3 regions of the Exiguobacterium sp. s128 genome follow, and region 1 is predicted to be linked to each of the others. Evidence: predicted binding sites of a transcription regulator. Region 1 holds the regulator's gene; each other region holds the start of a gene.
The links. The regulator LexA, encoded in region 1, represses DNA repair genes until DNA is damaged. The targets are predictions, from matches to a motif close to CGAACATATGTTCG.

Region 1 (3,286 bases):
CACCTGCTTTCTCATTCGTAAGAATTGACGACTTCTTTATATTCCAGATAACGACGGTTAACGGTGGCTTTTGAGATGTCATGCCCCATGCCTCTTAGCGTGACGGCAATATCGGCAAACGTCAGTCCTAAGTCACGTAATCGGACGATTTCTTCAATCGGTACTTCTTTTCGGCTCCGGCCTGCATTCTCACCTTGGCGATTGAGGTTCTGTTCGGGACGGAATCCATTTTCGACCGCCCGTCGCATACCACGAGCAATTTTTGCATTATGCAATTTGCGTTGGTACTCTTCGACAAGCGAGACGATCTCAAGAACCATCGCTTCGGCATCGGCCAATTTATACTCGCCGTCTGATTCCATCGTCATCAGTTGGACATGATGTTTTCGAAACGTATGCAAAATCGCAATCTTCGCATTCCCACGTCCAATTCGTGTATCGTCCGTCACAAGAACAGCGTCGACCGTTTGACGCGTCACGTAGTCAAGAACAGTTAACATCCCTTCCCGATCGACGTCATAACCACTTTCTTTTTCCGTGATGATATCCACGACTTCAAATTCTTTTGTTGCAGCGAGTCCCGACAGTTCTGATCTTTGCCGCTCAAGCGAGCTATCCTGTGCTTCTTTTTCCGTCGAGACGCGACAGTAGATTACGACTCTCATACTACTTCACACCCCTGTTCGTTCAATAACAACTTTTACAGTTTGTCACTGTTGCGCGATTGGTACAACGATTTTGTTTTTCGAAATGACATGAGTCGTCTTCAGTTCATTATTCTCAATCAACCACTCGACATATTCTTGATCCGTCATCGAACCGTCATTGTAAACTTCGGCAACTTGTTCGACTGTCGCATTTTGATCGACAGTGACAGAAGCAGTCAGGAGTTGATCGACCTTTTCGTCCGGTCGAGGTGTTAAAAGGAAAAGAATGAAAGCAAGGCTGAGCGTATAAAAAACAATGGAAAAGGCATGGGTACGAATCGTATGCATCATGATGAATCCCTCCAAATTAAAATGATTTAGAATAGATGTTCCCGGAACAATTGTTCGCATAACTCATCATAAACCAAGAACCAGTGTTCGGTCAACACAAAATGTCGAACAATTGTTTGTACGCTCATTTGTTCTATGTTATAGTGATTTTAGAAACATGTATTCTTATTATCCTTCAAAAAACCATTCCGAAAAGAGGTGGCAATTCATATGCGGAAAATGTCGAAACGACAACAAGAAATCCTTGATTATATCGTCGCTCAAGTGAAACTGAAAGGGTATCCACCTTCAGTTCGTGAAATCGGTGAAGCTGTTGGTCTTGCTTCAAGCTCAACGGTACACGGTCATTTGGATCGTCTAGAAAAACGCGGACTGATTCGCCGTGACCCGACAAAACCACGTGCGATTGAGATATTGGTTGATAAACCTGAAGATGATCACGAAGCGATCGTGCACATTCCCGTCATCGGGAAAGTAACCGCTGGATTTCCGATTACAGCAATCGAAAACATCGAAGAACATTTCCCGCTTCCGGCTCACTACGTCGGGAACGAAAACGTCTTCATGTTGACAATCGACGGTGAATCGATGATTAACGCAGGGATTCTTGACGGTGACCGTGTCATCGTACGTCAACAGAACACGGCAGAAAACGGTGAAATCGTCGTTGCTATGACCGAAGATAGCGAAGCGACAGTTAAACGGTTCTTCTTAGAAGATCAACAAGTGCGTCTCCAACCAGAAAACGATTCGATGGACCCGATGTATTTCGATAATGTCTCGATTCTTGGCAAGGTCATTGGCGTATACCGGACGATCCACTAAGTGAGGGACCAGCTCAGCTGGTCTTTTTTTATGCCTTCTGGAAACGTACATGATACGGTCAATACCGTCGCCTTGGCAGGTTACGTTGCGTATTCGGTCGCAACACAGCAGACGGATTGGTTACCTACTGCTGTCGGCATTACTGTCGGCACACTTTGGCTCTCTCCTGACTTGGACTTAAAATCGGAGCCCTATTATCGTCTCGGACCGTTTCGAGTGCTTTGGATGCCGTACGTCAAAATCATGCCGCATCGCTCGATCTGGTCACATGGTTTGATCATCGGTGATATCATCCGACTGTTATACAGTGCTGCTTTCGTCATTCCTTTGCTGTTTTTGGCGCTGTATACCAAAATCATCGCCTCGGAGACGGTCGATCTTTGGTTTGAAGCGATGCCCGCTTTCATCATCGGCATCATCGCCGCCAGTACGATACATATCGTTCTCGATCACTCTAGCAGCTTCTTTCGAACAAAAAAGAAGCGAAAAAAGCGTCGCTGAAAACCCTTCGTTCATCGTAAAAATGAACAAAGGGTTTTTTAATATCCATTTTTCATATTTTTAAACATAAATTAAGGAAATTTCATTTCCGAATTGCAATTAATTGTATTGAAAACGTTATCATTTAGATGTAGGTTTAAATGGAAAGGCCAATATTTGCTTCAATCCAAAGGGAGGGTTTTTGCATGAGTAACTTTACTAGTGAGCTGATTGGAACGATGATTCTGATTTTGCTCGGTGATGGGGTCGTTGCAGGGGTTGTCTTGAAAAAGACGAAATCTGAGAACAGCGGCTGGATCGTCATCACATTTGCTTGGGGTCTCGCCGTCATGACTGCAGTTTATGTTGCAGCCGCCAGTGGTGCCCACCTTAATCCAGCGGTCACTTTGTCGCTAGCGTTAAACTCTGATTTACCATGGGCAGATGTACCCGTCTACATCGCTGCTCAGTTAATCGGAGCCTTTATCGGTGCGGTACTCGTTTGGCTTCATTACATGAAACATTTTGAAGCGACAGATGACCAAGCTGCAAAATTAGGTGTCTTTGCAACAGGACCAGCTATCCGTCATACCGGATCAAATCTTGTTTCTGAGATTATCGGAACGTTCGTCTTGGTTTTCGGAATTCTAGCGTTTGGCGCAAACTCGTTCGCCGATGGGTTAAACCCGTTAATCGTTGGTCTACTTGTTGTCGTCATCGGTCTATCGCTTGGTGGTACGACAGGTTATGCCATCAACCCAGCTCGTGACCTCGGTCCACGGATTGCGCACGCCATCTTACCAATCAAAGGAAAAGGTTCATCGGATTGGGGTTATTCTTGGATTCCGGTCGTCGGACCATTCATCGGTGGCGCGATTGCCGTCTTCCTTCATCAAATGCTCTTTTAATTAACTGACGGATTTCAACTCACATTTCAAGGGGGATTTCAGAATGGAAAACAAGTATATCTTAGCACTCGACCA
Region 2 (3,286 bases), on a different contig from region 1:
TGGAAAACCTGTTGAAAATGCCCATCTGGTCCTCGAAGCAATCGGCTTTGATCCAAAAGGACAGAAAGGATATTTCGGCGATACGATGAAGCAGGCCGTCGAGCGCTTGCAGAAGGATGCGAAGCTGGACGCGACAGGAAACATCGATCCAGTGACGGCAGCTGAGATGGAAACACGTCTGCTGAAGAAACTCGAAGATCAAAAAAATGATGTACAACGGATCAAGGCGCTTGAAGTCGCTGCGCAATAACTCACAGAAAGAGGTCTGAATGGGCGTGGAATTACTCGATGGAATCGGTTGGACAGCGATTAGTTTCTTCGTTAGTCCGATCTTATGGTTAGCAATTCTGGTCAGTTTTTTACTCAGTATGCGGCGTGTCAAACGCGAACGGAATCTGTTTCGGTCACGTACCCGGAGCAAGCGGACCGATGTATTCGAAACGCTTGTCCCGGGACTAGTGGTCGGTCTCGTCTTATCCGTCATCAGTCTCAGTCTCAAGCTGACGGTTTCGTCAGAATTTCTGATGGCATTTACCGTTCTGACATTCCTGATCTTACTAACAGGAGTCGTCCGGTTTAATTTACCGCTTTGGCCGCTCGTGGTCTTGGCGGGTCTGACCTGGTTCGTGGCCGACGACCGAATCGATGGTCTGAGTGAGGTCAGCGTGACGCATTGGTTGCTGCTTGCTGCTTTGTCACTGGCGGCCGAACTGATGTTACTCGTCTGGCGCGGGGAGAAAAACTTATCACCGTCACTTGTCCTGTCGAAACGGGGCCGTTATATCGGTGGGCTGGCGTCCAATAAATTGTGGCTGATTCCGCTTGTCGTCCTCGTTCCGGGCAGTAGTCTCGAACAGTGGATTCCGCAGTGGACGTTTCCGGAGTTCGTTCCAGTGGTCGTCTTCCTGCCGATCGGATTCAGTTTCCTCTTTACGGGTCAATTGCCGGCACAATTGATGCGCCCGCTTGTTCAAGGGCGTCTGATCAGCTTCTTGTTAGCGGTCGTTCTTGCATTAGGTGCCTTTCTGACCGGACAAGCCGCTTGGCTGTACGGCTTACCTGTCTTGCTCCTCGTCCATATCGTGCTCCATCAGCGGACGAAACGCTGGAACCGTTCGCAGACGCCAGTGTTCCTCAACGGAAAACGGGGTGTCGTCATCCTCGGAACACTTCCGGAAAAACCGGCGTCCGAGATGGGTCTTGTCCCGGGGGAAGCGATTTATAAAGTCAATGGGGAGTTCGTCGAATCAGAGAAGGCATTTTATGAAGCGATTCAACGACATAAACCGTATCTCCGTCTTGAAGTGATGAATCATAACGGAGACGTCCGTTTTGCCCAGCGTGCCTTTTACGAACAGGATCATCATGATCTCGGAATCGTATTCGTCAGTGAGCCGGGGAACAAACGGACGAAAATCCGGATGCTTCAATGATCGAGATCAGAATCTGCAGACGAAAACAGTTCAGCTAACCAGCTGGACTTTTTCTTTTGGCGAAAAACGGGTAACTTCTAAAAAGAGTACTTCATAATCGAATGTTTGTTCGTAAAGTGATACAATAAAAATAGATTTTTTTACTGGATGAGGGGGAAGAATACGATGGATTTTGAGTTAGTATCACCGTTTGAGCCCGGTGGCGACCAACCGACGGCAATCGAAAAACTAATTGCAGGTGTCAAAAATGGTGAACGCCATCAGACGTTACTTGGAGCGACGGGAACAGGGAAAACGTTCACCGTCTCGAATGTCATCAACGAGATCAAAAAACCAACATTGGTCCTGGCGCACAATAAGACGCTGGCCGGTCAGCTTTATTCGGAGTTCAAAGAGTTCTTCCCAAATAACGCCGTCGAATATTTCGTCAGTTTTTATGATTATTACCAGCCGGAAGCATACGTCCCATCGACGGATACGTTCATTGAAAAGGATTCCTCGATCAATGATGAGATCGATAAACTCCGTCACTCGGCGACGTCCTCACTATTTGAGCGGGAAGACGTATTAATCGTCGCGTCGGTGTCTTGTATCTATGGTCTTGGTAATCCGGAAGAGTACAACAACCATGTCTTGTCGCTTCGTGTCGGCAACGAGATGGGGCGTAATGAAATGTTACGCCGCTTGATCGACATTCAATATGAACGGAACGATATCGATTTCCAACGGGGGCGGTTTCGTGTCCGCGGGGACGTCGTTGAGATTTTCCCGGCATCGCGTGACGAACAGTGTGTCCGGGTTGAATTTTTTGGCGATGAGATCGAACGGATTCGGGACATGGATCCCTTGACGGGCGAAATCATTGCTGACCGGGAACATATCTCGATTTTCCCGGCATCCCACTTCGTGACGGGGGATACCCGTCTCCAAAAAGCAATCACGAATATTGAGGCGGAACTCGAGACGCAACTCGCGAAGATGCGCGAAGACGGGATGTTGCTTGAAGCCCAGCGGCTCGAACAACGGACGAACTACGATCTTGAGATGATGCGCGAGATGGGCTACTGTTCCGGGATTGAAAACTATTCCCGTCATTTGAACTTGATGCCACCTGGATCGACACCATACACGTTGATTGATTATTTCCCGAAGGATTTTTTACTGATTGCTGATGAATCACACGTCACCTTGCCGCAAATCCGTGGTATGTACAATGGGGATCAGGCACGGAAGCAAGTGCTCGTCGAACATGGTTTCCGTCTGCCCTCAGCAAAAGATAACCGTCCGCTACGTTTTGAAGAGTTTGAAGAGAAGGTCAGTCAAGCGATCTATATTTCGGCGACACCGGGACCTTACGAAATCGAACATACAAAAGAGATGGTCGAACAGATCATCCGTCCGACGGGACTTGTCGATCCGACGATTGAAATTCATCCGATCACGGGTCAAATCGACTACTTGATGGATAATATTCGGGAACGGGTCGCAAAAAATGAACGGGTCCTCGTGACGACATTGACGAAAAAGATGTCAGAGGACTTAACGGATTATCTGAAAGAACATGGTGTCAAAGTCAACTATATGCACTCCGAAATCAAGACACTCGAACGGATCGAAATCATTCGGGACTTGCGGCTTGGGAAATACGATGTTCTCGTCGGCATCAACTTGTTGCGAGAAGGACTCGACATTCCGGAAGTCTCGCTCGTGACGATCCTCGATGCCGATAAAGAAGGGTTCCTACGGTCGGAACGGTCACTGATTCAGACGATTGGACGAGCAGCACGGAACTCGGAAGGGCATGTCATCCTGTTTGCCGATAAGATCACCGACTCGATGCAACGGGCGATGGG
Region 3 (3,286 bases), on a different contig from region 1:
TGACGATGCTTGATGCCAATATCCGTTCGATCTACTTAGCCTATCCGGAAGACGAACAGGAGCGGACACGCGCCATCAAACGTTTGAAGAATCAGCAACTCGCAGATATGGCACGCGACGACTATGATGCGGCCATCCAGTCGTTAGCGACAAAAAACGTAGCCATCCAGCCGTTAGCGTTGACGACGAAACAGAAAAAAGACGTCACGCAACAATTGAAGAAAACACGCGTGATGACGTTTACGAGTAACGATCGATTCGTTCTCGCCATGTCGATTCCAGAAGTCAATGATGTGTTGTTTTTATCGGTCGATCAAGCACGATTGGTCGCGCCTGCTAAAGCACTCGCCTTGAAACTCGGTGTGCTCGGAATCATCGTCCTGTGTTTCGTCAGCCTGTTGATCCGCGCCCGTATCAAAAAACAACTGGCGCCCTTGTCCGTCCTCTCGTTAAAAATCGAGGAGGCCTATGCGAGACGAACCTATCAACCGATCCAGATCCACTCGACGACCTTTGAATTACAGCAACTGACCCATCAATACAATCAACTGATGCAGCAAGTCGGAACCTTAACGCAAGAAATCGCGATTGCGAGCGAACGACTCGAAGCGACGCAACCCGGTTTTTCCGCACAGCTCGACTCGATTGATGCATCCGTCCTTGCCGTTCATCAGGTGGCGACGTCTTTGACGGACCAGTCGACTCAGATGGAGCAGATTGTCGAAGAATCGAGCCGATCCCTTACGACCTCGATCGATGCACTCGCGACGATGGATCAATCGATTCAGACCAGTCACCAACGGGTCATCACCTTTAATGACGCAGCAACGTCCAGTCATCAAATCCTTGAGTCGTTGCAACAAGATACGACGTTGCTGCAAACTTTGTCGTCGAAGACGTCACACTCGCTTGAAGACGCAACGGTACGCAATCAGCAAATGAACGCATCGATCCGTTACATCCAACAAGTAGCGGAAGCGACACGACGCTTATCGCTCAACGCCTTGATCGAAGCAACCCGCGCCGGCGAAGAAGGCCGCGGTTTCGTCATCGTCGCCAAAGAAGTCGAGTCGCTTGCGCTCGATATCAAACGGAGCATCGATCAGATCAATCAAGCCAATCGCGATTTGACGGCCAGCATCGGGCAGATCGAACAAGATGTCTTGCAGATGACGACACAAATCGAGACGACCCACAAACAGCTTGAACAAAGCACTCGACAGATGGTTTCCGTTCTGCATAATGCCCAACTGATTGAAGCCTCACTCGTTCAGGTCGAGACGGACCGGACACTGGTCCATTCGTTGCAACCGCGAATCCGGGAACATTTCCAGCTGATTCAGACGATTTTGCTGGAATTGACTACCTACAGTCAGGCTCTTGAAACCAATATTCAAGCGAACAGCGAACGACAACGTGAACTAAAGTCACATGGTCACATCATCGGGGAACAAATCGAGTCCCTCAACCGGACGATTGTTGGTCCGTCCCATTAAAGACAAACAGACCCCGTGCCTCAGCACAGGGTCTGTTTGTTGTTTAACTAATATACTGGGCTTCCTTCTTATCGATGATGTTGCGAATCCGATTTTCCGTCACCTGATAGGTCAACGCCAACCGGCGAATCGAAAGCCCGGTTTGATAGCGACGCCGAATGTCCCGGATCTGCCGCGGCGACAATTCGATGTGTTGCGTCAATAACAGGTCGAACTCGTCGAGGAGCGATGCATACGCTTGAGTCGTCGACGGTTTGACGGTCAGATTATCGATCTGATCGTTTACACGATCACCGTCCGCCCGGATAATCCGGTCGTGCGTGGCCTCGGAATCGAGAAACGCTTTGGCGACAAGCTCGGCGACATAAAACCGTTCCCCGCGTCCTTGTTTGTACAACGTCACTTTCCGGTAACCTTCTTGATTGATCCGTGGGCGCAACACAACACCTTGCCGCCGTTGTTTGACACCACGACTCGTCTCGATGGTCCGGTCGAGCGACCGGACGTTCCCTGATGTTGAGACTTGATACATGCCTGCATAGCCCTGTACTGCCTTCCAATGTTCCATATAATCAATGACCTCCATTCGGTCCTAAAACGACAACACTTCCTACTGTCATTATACCATTTTGCGAACAAACGTTCTAATGTGAACACTCCGTTTTTCTGTGCTAGTATTAACAAAAAAAGGAAGAGGTGTCAGGATGAAGTTTGTTATGTTACTCGGTCCGCAAGCGGTCGGCAAAATGACGATTGGTCAGGAACTCGAACAAAAAACGGGCATGAAATTATTCCATAACCATCAGACGATCGACTTGTTGCATCCGTATTTTGATTTCACGAAACCGGCGCATCATAAGCTGAAGGACTTGATCCGGCGGGAAATGTTCAAGGAAATGGCGGTCAGTGATCTCGAAGGCGTCATTTTTACGTTTTTATGCTTGTTTGGCGTCGAAGACGGCGGCATCGAATTCATCGAAGAGACCGTTCAACTGTTTGAAGAGGCCGGTGCCGAAGTCTTCATCGTTGAACTGGAAGCTGAAATGTCCACCCGTCTGGCCCGGAACCAGACTGAGAACCGTTTACTCCATAAGTTCACGAAACGGGACATCGCCGCGTCGGAAGCCAACTTGCTTGAAACCGCCGAACAGTACCGGACGCATTCGCTTCCAGGGGAACTGCCGTATCCCAACTATCTCCGCCTTGATACCGAGGGGCGTTCGGCCGGCGAAAGTGCCGAGACGATTTGCCGACACTTTAACTGGTCGACGAATCTGGTCGAACGATGAATCAATCCAAGCAGACGTATTTTCCGGTCTTCTTGACGCTCGGTTTGCTGCTGTTTAATATGTTGACGTCCTATTTACTGAGCGGACGGTTTTTCCCGAATCTCAGCCTGTGGGTGCCGATCGGTCTCAACATCTTGGTCGGAATCGGGTATATCGTTTCGCTGGTGCTTGGGCTTCGATCGGAGAACAGCTACGTCAAATGGTTTAGCATCTTGGCGAACATTGCCTTTTTACTATCGTTATCCGTCATCACCTTTTTGCTGTTACTCGCAAACGGCATCTCAGAACCGTAATCCGGACACGAAAAACCGTCTCTTCAGAAGCACGTTTTCTGAAGAGACGGTTTTATTTTTGTTTATTCAAAAGAATCGTCGACTCCACTCGACTTCTACAGGAAAAGGAAGCGTGCTTCCGTCAGGAACAGGCGAAACCCGGTCGTCAGGGGGACGACCGCGGCTTGCGTTCCGCCTGAGAAAAGCGAGCGGAGGAAAGACGATTCTT

Region 2: the regulator LexA is predicted to act here: its motif matches at 1,532-1,545, upstream of uvrB (excinuclease ABC subunit UvrB).
Region 3: the regulator LexA is predicted to act here: its motif matches at 2,129-2,142, upstream of KNQ13_RS09510 (NUMOD4 domain-containing protein).

What each region holds. Positions count from the first base shown of each region.
Region 1 covers NZ_JACSMT010000007.1:16,219-19,504, reverse strand. Annotated here, with positions in the region: gene KNQ13_RS04615 (YneB family resolvase-like protein) at 12-665, opposite strand; gene yneA (cell division suppressor protein YneA) at 711-998, opposite strand; gene lexA (transcriptional repressor LexA) at 1,209-1,823, shown strand; gene KNQ13_RS04600 (metal-binding protein) at 1,854-2,324, shown strand; gene KNQ13_RS04595 (MIP/aquaporin family protein) at 2,510-3,211, shown strand; gene glpK (glycerol kinase GlpK) at 3,255-3,286, shown strand, end outside.
Region 2 covers NZ_JACSMT010000004.1:82,176-85,461, forward strand. Annotated here, with positions in the region: gene KNQ13_RS03005 (S41 family peptidase) at 1-250, shown strand, start outside; gene KNQ13_RS03010 (PDZ domain-containing protein) at 270-1,433, shown strand; gene uvrB (excinuclease ABC subunit UvrB) at 1,599-3,286, shown strand, end outside.
Region 3 covers NZ_JACSMT010000021.1:23,195-26,480, reverse strand. Annotated here, with positions in the region: gene KNQ13_RS09515 (methyl-accepting chemotaxis protein) at 1-1,496, shown strand, start outside; gene KNQ13_RS09510 (NUMOD4 domain-containing protein) at 1,540-2,064, opposite strand; gene KNQ13_RS09505 (DEAD/DEAH box helicase family protein) at 2,201-2,785, shown strand; gene KNQ13_RS09500 (hypothetical protein) at 2,782-3,078, shown strand.